DNA from 3 places in the Staphylococcus sp. Marseille-Q1834 genome. Region 2 is predicted to be linked to each of the others. Evidence: predicted binding sites of a transcription regulator. Region 2 holds the regulator's gene; each other region holds the start of a gene.
The links. Region 2 encodes Rex, which represses fermentation and respiration genes when NADH is low (regulators of the CRP and FNR family bind a similar motif). Its sites were predicted from a motif close to TTGTGAAATATTTCACAA; they were not measured.

Region 1 (3,220 bases), 290 kb from region 2:
GCTAACGGTGAACTTGTAAGACACTTTGATTTTGATGATATCGATAAAACACAAATTAAAGCAAGTTATAATAATGGTATTTTAGTGGTTATTCTACCTAAAGAAGCTACAGACGAAGATAATACTACTAAAATTACTATTGATTAGTAACATTTAAAATCAAATTTAATTAAAAAAAACGTAGGATTCATTTTCATCAATGTTTCCTACGTTTTTTTATTATTTTGAGGTCATTAAAGAGCTTTTATATTCTTTTATATATAAATGCCCCATTGTAATGAAGGCTAAAACGCCAAAAATTGCTAATAGAATAAATGCTAAATGGCTAGAACCTGTTAAGTTCGATACATATGTGATTACTAGTGGTGGGAAGAAACCTCCTAAACCACCCATCATTGAAACGATGCCATTAGCAGCTCCAGCTTCTTTTGCAAAATAAGAAGGAACTAATTTAAATACTAAGCCATTTCCTAAACCAGCGCATATACTAATAGTTAAACAACCTATTGTAAATAATGCGATATGATCAGATATACCTAATATAATTGCACCTATTATCATCACTATGAAATCAAACATTAATACTTTCACCGCATTAAATTTATCACCTAAGACGCCTCCAAGTGGTCTTAAAAACGTTGCTAAAGCAATAAATACGCCTGATCTAATGCCAGCATCAACTTTATCGATACCGAAATTATGTACTAAGTAGTTAGGTAAGAATAGACCAAACGCTACGAATGCACCGAAAGTGATAAAGTACCATAAACTTAAGTAATATAATTTATAATTTGAAGATAACTTTTTAATCTGCGACATTAGTGGCACTTTAACTTTAGGCTCTTTACTGTCACCTAAGATAAACATTAAAACCGCAAATATTGCAATGATAATTAAGTAACTTCTAACTGTGGTTTGCCAACCAATAATTCCTGCTATTGGTGGTGCTAAGAAAGAAGATACTGCCGTTCCTACATTCCCTACTCCATAGATACCATTAGCTAAGCCGACTTTATCTTTTGAAAAGTATTTAGGAACTGATGTTACACCAACAGAGAATACTGCTCCTCCAACGCCTAAAAAGAATCCTGCTAACATTAACATTCCAGGTGTTTGAGCTTGTCCTAATAAAAAGATTGGAAATAATAATACTATAAAACTACAAAAGAAGACCCATTTTGCCCCAACAATATTAGTTAAATATCCAAATGGAACTCGTAAAATAGAACCTAAAATGACTGGAATAGCTAGAATAATTGATAGCTGTTCTGGAGACACTTTAATATCTTGAGAAATATACGGCATTAGTGGAGAAATAATACTCCAAGCCATAAATCCCACTACAAGACTCAACGTTTGTAATGTAAGTTGAAAACCACCCTTATTTTTATTCATTTTTTCACCTTCACTATTTCTTTTTTCTTTATCAGTAATTGTTATATAAAAGAGGTCAAAAATTATATTTCAATCACATTACTGATTACACATTAATTTTAGTGAATTTGTGAAAAAATGAACATAAGGATTTTCCCTTATACTTATAAGGAATCCCCCTATATTTCCTTACTTATTTTTACATAAAAATATGCCATGAAGATTTATCAAATTATCGATTTTCTTCATGGCTATTTAACAGTTTCAATATTATATTTTAAATTAAAACTCTAATAATTTTTTCTTCAATGCGTACTCTACTAATTCTGGTTTAGACTTTAATCCTAATTTAGTCATAATATGTGTTTTGTGTGCTTCAACCGTTTTAACCGAAACAAACAATTTTTCCGCGATATCTTTATTACCATAACCTTTTGCAATTAATGGTAATATTTCTAGTTCACGTTTAGAAAGTATTTTAAAAGGATCATTCGTAGACGCCTCGTCTATATTTGTATGATTTACAAATTCATTGACCAACGATGTGGTTAATTTCATATCTACATATGTTTCACCTTTATATACTGTGCGTACTGCTAGTAATAACTGTTCATCTGGTGAATTTTTTAAAATATATCCTTTTGCCCCATTGCGAAGTACATGAAATAAATATTCTTCATCATCATACATTGTTAATATTAATATTTTGGTTTCAGGAAAACTTTCTGCAATTTTACTTGTCGCAATCAATCCAGATTCACCTGGTGGCATGCTTAAGTCCATAATAAGAACATCAGGTTTGTATTCCATCACTTTTTGATAGGCCTCTACTCCATCAGCAGCAGTCGCAACAACTTCCATGTCTTCCTGGAAATTTAATATCATTGAAAACCCAGTTCTAACAACTGCATGGTCATCTGCAATTATAATTCTCAATTCAAAATCCCCTTACGTACTCTAAAGTGGTATTTCTAATGTAATAATAGTCCCTTTTCCAATGTGTGTTTCAATATCCACTTTCCCTTTAACAAGTTCAGCTCTTTCATTCATCCCATATAATCCTAAGCCAGTCCCTTGTGGCTGTGAATTAGGATTAAATCCTGCTCCTCTGTCTACAATTTCGGCTATTAAATTATGCTCAGTTTGTTGTACTGAAACATCAACTGAATTGACACCAGCATATTTTAAAGCATTGAAAATAGCTTCTTGTACAACACGGTAAACGACAGTTTCTATTTCACTATTAAATCGATGATCTTTAATATTCGATTGATAAATAATTTCTAAGCCATAGTTTTCTTCAAATTGTTTAAAATACGATTTAAATGCCGCTTCCAATCCTAAATCATCTAAAGATGATGGTCTTAATTCTACAGATAAATTACGAATATCATTGATTAAATGAGACATCAAGCTTTCTATATGTTCTGATTTTTCTATAAGTTGTGACATCTCTTGTTGATATTTCAACAATCGTAATTCAACATCAATATTAAGCATTTCTTGAACTACGCTATCATGTAATTCCCTAGAAATTCGCTTTCTTTCATTCTCTTGGGCAGATATTGTTTTACGTAACATCTGACGTTGATACATCTTTTCTTGACGTTCAATTTGAGGTGAAATATCTTGTAACGTAAATGCATAAATTTGTTCATCTTCATCAATACATTGATAAGCAGCTGTAAAAGGTTGTACTTTATTATTCACTGTCTTCATAAACACTTGAAAGTTCTTATCATTAGGTGTTGAAGTACCTAAATAACAATTAATACAACTTTGTAAAGCAAATTCATTAGAATATCCTTCACAACGTCTACATATTGCATCCGTCATGACGCTATAA
Region 2 (3,220 bases):
TTACCAATTGAGCAACCGCCTGCAACTGAGGCACCGAATCCCATGCAAATACCACCAATTGCACTATTTCTGATAGTACGTTTATCTGGTAAACGCCATTTAAATTCATGGGAACCTCTTGCAGCAATATATGATCCTAAGAAGATACCTAATATTAATAGAACGCCCCAATCTACTAATTTTGTATCACCTGTAATTAAGAATGTAATTAAATTAGCAGAAGGTGTTGTAATGCCTAATCCATGATTACGTCCCGTTGACATACTCATTGGCCAAGCGATAAATGCTATAAGACCAACCGCGATACCCGCTACAAACGGATGGTAACGTTTCTCAAATAAATAGTGTCTAATACCTGTATATTTTTGTTTAAGTTTCGGTACAGCCATTTTAGGTTTAGGCTTACGTAACGTTTTCACTACGACAAATAATGTAATACCAGTTAAAACAATCGTTAACACCCACATTGGAATACCTGTAGTTTGAGCCATACTTGTATTCACTTTCGTAGGTTTGTTAATCCAATTCATCACTGGAAGTAAGACACCTGTTTTAGTGACTGCAGCAGTAACTGCGTACATAACGAGAGCAATCCAGCTTCCAATTAATCCTTCTCCAGCTCGGTACCAAGTTCCAGTTGCACATCCGCCTGCTAGAACGATACCTATTCCAAAAATGAAGGAACCAATAATAGTCCCTAAAATAGGAAATGTATCATAAGGAATTGCGATTAATCCTAAACTTGTTAATATTACAAGTCCAATACTTTGGACAGTGATTGCTACTAATAAAGCATAAAACATTTTATTATTTTTTTGCACATACATATCTCTAAAACCACCTGTTAAGCAGAAACGTGTACGTTGCATGACAAAGCCTAATAAAATCCCAACGATTAGGCCACTAATAATCATCCAAACCAAATTCAATTACATCCTTTCCCGATTGATTTACTAAGGTATTATAATAGATTAACAATTAATTATCAATAACATTTTTTTGAAATTAATTTTATTGAAATTAAAAAATCATTCTTCTGCACAAAAGAATGATTTCTGAATAATATTTATTGATTTGAATAGTTTTTCATGAAGAATAAAAGTGATTGTAATTCAATACCTAAATCAATGTGATGGACTTGAACGGTATTTGGCACATCTACTCTAGCAGGCGTGAAATTTAATATTCCTTTGACGTTAGCCTCAACTAGTTGATCTACGACGCTTTGGGCTACCTTTTCAGGTGTAGTAAGAATAACAACATTGATATCTTGTGTTTCAAGTACTTGTTGTAATTCATTCATATGATGCACTTTAACTTCACCGACTTGTTGACCCACAATTTCTTTATCAATATCGAACGCTTCAGTAATAGTCATTTCATCATGAATCGAAAAGTTATATGTTAAAAGTGCTCTTCCTAAGTTCCCTACTCCGACTATAGCAATATGGATGTCTTCACTATCGCTAAGTTCAGATTTAAAAAATTCAAATAAACTATCAATATTGTAGCCATAACCTTTTTTCCCTAACTCACCAAAGTATGAAAAATCCCTTCTAATAGTGGCTGATTCAATATTTAGCGCCTCACTGATAGTTTTTGAATTAACGCGATCAATTCCTTTTGTCTTCAAGGTGTTAACGAATCTATAATATAATGGTAATCGTTTCAATGTTGCACGAGGAATTTTAGCTTGATTTTGAGCCATTAAAGTTGTCCCCCTCTTGTTTGAACTTTTTAATCTATGTATCCAAACTAATTAGCGTGCAATTAGTCATTTATTTAAAATCATATTATGTCCCATAATGAATACTGACATATTATACCCTAACACTTTTTAAAAATAAATATCTTAGTTTCATGTAACTTTATTATACGGTAAAATAAAGAGTAATGTATAAGGCTATTTTGTGATAAATACTTTTGTTAAAACAATAGAAAGGTGAAACCTGAATGATACTGTTGCAATTAAATGACATTTCGAAGTCATTCGATGGTGAAGATATATTTACTAACGTCAATTTCGAAGTTAAAACTGGCGAACGTATTGGCGTCGTTGGTCGAAATGGTACTGGCAAATCCACTTTAATGAAGATTATTGCTGGTGCTGAAGATTATGATAGTGGCCATATTTCTAAAATCAAAAATTTACGAGTGGGTTATTTAACTCAACAAATGACACTTAATTCTTCATCTACTGTGTTTGAAGAAATGTCTAAACCTTTTGAACACATTAAAAATATGGAAGGTTTAATTAAAGAAGAAACAGATTGGTTAGCAACGCATGCCAATGATTATGATACTGAAGATTATCAACGTCATATGGAACGCTATGAATCGCTATCTAATCAATTTGAACAACTTGAGGGCTATCAATACGAAAGTAAGATTAAAACTGTATTGCATGGTCTTAATTTTAAAGAAGAAGATTTCAGCAAACCTATTAACGACTTTAGTGGAGGCCAAAAAACACGTTTATCTCTAGCACAAATGTTGTTAAGTGAGCCTGATTTATTATTACTAGATGAACCGACGAACCATCTTGATTTAGAAACGACTAAATGGTTAGAAGATTATTTAAAATACTTTAAAGGTGCCATCGTCATTATCAGTCACGACCGTTACTTCTTAGATAAAATAGTGACACAAATTTATGATGTAGCACTTGGAGATATTAAACGTTACGTAGGTAATTATGAACAATTCATTGAACAACGAGATAAATATTATGAACAGCGCATGCAAGAATATGAAAAACAACAAGACGAAATTAAGCGTCTCGAAACGTTTGTAGAGAAAAATATTACTCGTGCATCTACAAGTGGAATGGCTAAAAGTCGTCGTAAAACGTTAGAAAAAATGGAGCGCATTGATAAACCTATGTTGGATGCGAGAAGCGCCAATATTCAATTTGGTTTTGATCGCAACACTGGTAATGATGTGATGCATATTCGCAATTTAGAAATTGGTTATGAAACACCTATTACCAAACCTATAAATATCGAAGTCACTAAAGGCGATCATATCGCTATTATTGGCCCAAATGGTGTAGGGAAAACAACACTCATTAAAACAATTGCTAACCGCCAAGCTAAATTAGGTGGCGAGGTCATCTTCGGTGCTAATCTTCAAATTGGGTACTATGATCAAAAACAAGCTGAATTTAAATCTAATAAGACCATTTTAGATTATGTTTGGGATCAATATCCTAATATGAATG
Region 3 (3,220 bases), 540 kb from region 2:
AGGAGGATATTTAATTATGAAAAAAATCGCTACAGCTACAATCGCAACAGCAGGTATCGCAACTTTCGGACTAGCAAATCACGATGCAGATGCAGCGGAAAACAATAATGGATATAACCCTAACGATCCTTATTCATATAGCTACACTTATACAATTGACCAACAAGGTAACTATCACTATAACTGGCAAGGTAACTGGAGCCCAGCACAAGCGCAACAAGGTGGTCAACAAACTGCAAACAACCAAACTCAAAACTACAATTATAACTACAGCTATAACTATAATAATGGCTACACTCAAAACCAAACTACAAACAATAACACACAATCATATAATACAAACAACAATACTCAATCATATACTGCTAACAACAACGGTGGCGGCTTAGGTTCAAATTATTCAACATCAAACCGCAACGTTCAAGTAATAACTCAAAAAGCCCCAACAACACAATCAGCAAACACATCAAGCAGTAAAGCATTCGCAGGTAAATCAAGCTCAGGCGCTAACCTTTACACAGCTGGCCAATGTACTTACTACGTATACGATAAAGTAGGCGGCTCAATCGGTAGCACATGGGGCAACGCAAATAACTGGGCAAATGCAGCAGCACAAAGCGGTTACACAGTAAACAACACACCTAAAGCAGGCGCTATTATGCAAACAACTCAAGGCGCTTATGGCCACGTTGCATACGTAGAGAACGTAAACAATGACGGCTCAGTTAACGTTTCAGAAATGAACTACAATGGTGGTCCTGGTGTTGTTTCAACACGTACAATCTCAGCTAGCCAAGCAGGTTCATACAACTATATTTCATAATCCGAAGTCAATTTAACCACGATACCTTACAATAGGGTCTCGTGGTTTTCTTTTGTTTTGGAAAAAGGCCAAGGCACGTTTTCTCACTTTATGATTGAAGCCGAAACAGAACGGGAAACATATATATATAAAGAAATACAACAATATAAATACATGATTGCCTAATGTTGAAAGAAGGTGAGTTAACATGGCACTTGATATCTTTAAATGGATCATATTAATCTTAATTGTTGTTGTAACAATTGGCGTTATTTTTGGATTAATATGGGGTTCATTATTTGAAGAACGTGCTTATGATAAACGTTCTAAAAAAGAGAAAAAGAAAAATTTAGAAAAAAACTTAGACATGGCTAAAGGTCATACAGATGATGAAGAAACTAATGACGATTTAAAAGATGTTTCAACTAAAACTAAAAAACTCAAAGACAATAAATATAAATAAATGAATTGCTCTTGAAAGTAAATTGGATGTTTACTTTCAAGGGTATTTTTATTTGACTATATAATTGATAATCATTATCATTTATAATAAAGTTAATTTTCAAAAATTAGTATAGTTATATACGTTTGGCATATTAAAGTGTTAGAATAAGTATGTTAAAAAAATCACAATAATTTTTAGAATTAGTTAGGAGCTTTCATCATGCTACTATTTGTAGTAGAAATTGCCATCATGATATTGGCCATATTACTAGGACTTAGAACAGCTGGAGCTTTAGGATGTGGCATCTTCGCTATCGTCGCGCAACTTATCATGATATTTGGATTTCAATTACCTCCGGGATCAGCACCTGTTACTGCAGTATTAATCATTTTATCTATTGGTATCGCTGGTGGTACCTTACAAGCTACAGGAGGCATAGATTATCTAGTCTATCTCGCTTCAAAAATTATCGAACGATTTCCTAGATCAATTATCTTTATTGCACCAATCATTGTCTTTCTATTTGTATTTGGCGTAGGAACAGCGAATATTGCCTTATCATTAGAACCAATTATCGCTAAAACAGCAGTAAAAGCGAATATACAGCCTAAACGACCGTTAACGGCTTCAGTACTGACAGCGAACTTAGCATTATTATGTAGTCCTGCAGCTTCTGCGACAGCATATATTATTTCAGTTATGGCAGGCTATGATATTTCAATGGGCAAATATTTAAGTATTGTACTACCAACCGCTATTATTACGATATTACTGTTAAGTGTTTTCTGTACATTTGTAGGACGTAAAACAACAGTAACTGAAAGTGAAATTGCACATACACCTGACGTTGAAGTGGCGCCTTCATTTTCAAAAAAAGTAAAAATTGGTGTTATCGCATTCTTATTATGTGTTGTAGGTATTTTAACATTTGGCATCTTCCCAGATTTAATGCCTACTTTCAAAGTTGATGGCAAAGAAGTAACGCTCACAATGACTGAAATTGTGCAATTCTTTATGTATTTAAGTGTGGCAGTTAACTTATTGCTACAAAAAATTAATACAAGCGATATTTTATCTTCTAATATTACGCAATCAGCCATCGGTGCACTCTTCGCCGTATTAGGACCAGGATGGCTAGGAGCAACTATCTTTAATGCACCTCAAAATTTAAAAATTATCAGAGATGACATTGGTAAAACAATACAATCTGTACCTTGGTTAGTTATTATCTTAGTAGCGGTGGTAGCAATGATTGTTATTTCACAAACAGCTACTGCTTCAATTATGGTGCCGATTGTGATGAGTATGGGCATTCCACCATTGTACTTCATCGCAATGGTCCAAACATTGAACGTTAACTTCGTTATTCCAGCACAACCGACGATCCTCTTTGCGGTTAGCTTAGATGAGACAGGACGAACACGACCGACTAGCTTTATCATCCCAGGCTTCTTCGCCATTGCAATTTCAGTCATCGTCGGATTTACGATGAAAACAATATTAGGATATTAATATAATTAAAAAACTATTAAGTTTAAACTTTTGTTTGAGCTTAATAGTTTTTTTATAAAAAATAAAAATTCATTTATAAGTTATAAATATACATTATTAATACAATGTAAAATTCATTCAATTCGTTAAATTTAAACTTAACACTGTTGTGGTGGCAATTTATAGAGCTTGAATTTTTGACGCTTAATATATATTTATTCAGGCATACAGTGTAGTTTAACTGAATGTAATTTGCATTTTTATTTAATTTTAGATATTGTCTTGATGTGCATTAAACGTAAGAAAATCACAAGTTGAATGATTGATTCATTTTATAAAGAGGAGGAACATAATCTTGAAAAAAGAAAAAATTATGGACTGGCCAACCTTTATAGGCACGGTGATTGTATTACTAGTTGCAGTTATACCCATGATGGTATTTCCACAAGCCAGTGAAACTGTTATTACAGACATCAATAGTG

Region 1: the regulator Rex is predicted to act here: its motif matches at 1,503-1,520, upstream of LIX58_RS07170 (nitrate/nitrite transporter).
Region 3: the regulator Rex is predicted to act here: its motif matches at 1,418-1,435, upstream of LIX58_RS06050 (anaerobic C4-dicarboxylate transporter family protein).

What each region holds. Positions count from the first base shown of each region.
Region 1 is NZ_CAKASN010000001.1:1,464,945-1,468,164, reverse strand. It holds gene LIX58_RS07175 (Hsp20/alpha crystallin family protein) at 1-147, shown strand, start outside; gene LIX58_RS07170 (nitrate/nitrite transporter) at 220-1,395, opposite strand; gene nreC (nitrate respiration regulation response regulator NreC) at 1,657-2,310, opposite strand; gene nreB (nitrate respiration regulation sensor histidine kinase NreB) at 2,332-3,220, opposite strand, start outside.
Region 2 is NZ_CAKASN010000001.1:1,759,286-1,762,505, reverse strand. It holds gene LIX58_RS08755 (YeeE/YedE family protein) at 1-914, opposite strand, end outside; gene LIX58_RS08750 (redox-sensing transcriptional repressor Rex) at 1,067-1,708, opposite strand; gene abc-f (ribosomal protection-like ABC-F family protein) at 1,954-3,220, shown strand, end outside.
Region 3 is NZ_CAKASN010000001.1:1,222,270-1,225,489, forward strand. It holds gene LIX58_RS06040 (CHAP domain-containing protein) at 17-823, shown strand; gene LIX58_RS06045 (hypothetical protein) at 1,011-1,265, shown strand; gene LIX58_RS06050 (anaerobic C4-dicarboxylate transporter family protein) at 1,467-2,759, shown strand; gene LIX58_RS06055 (BCCT family transporter) at 3,094-3,220, shown strand, end outside.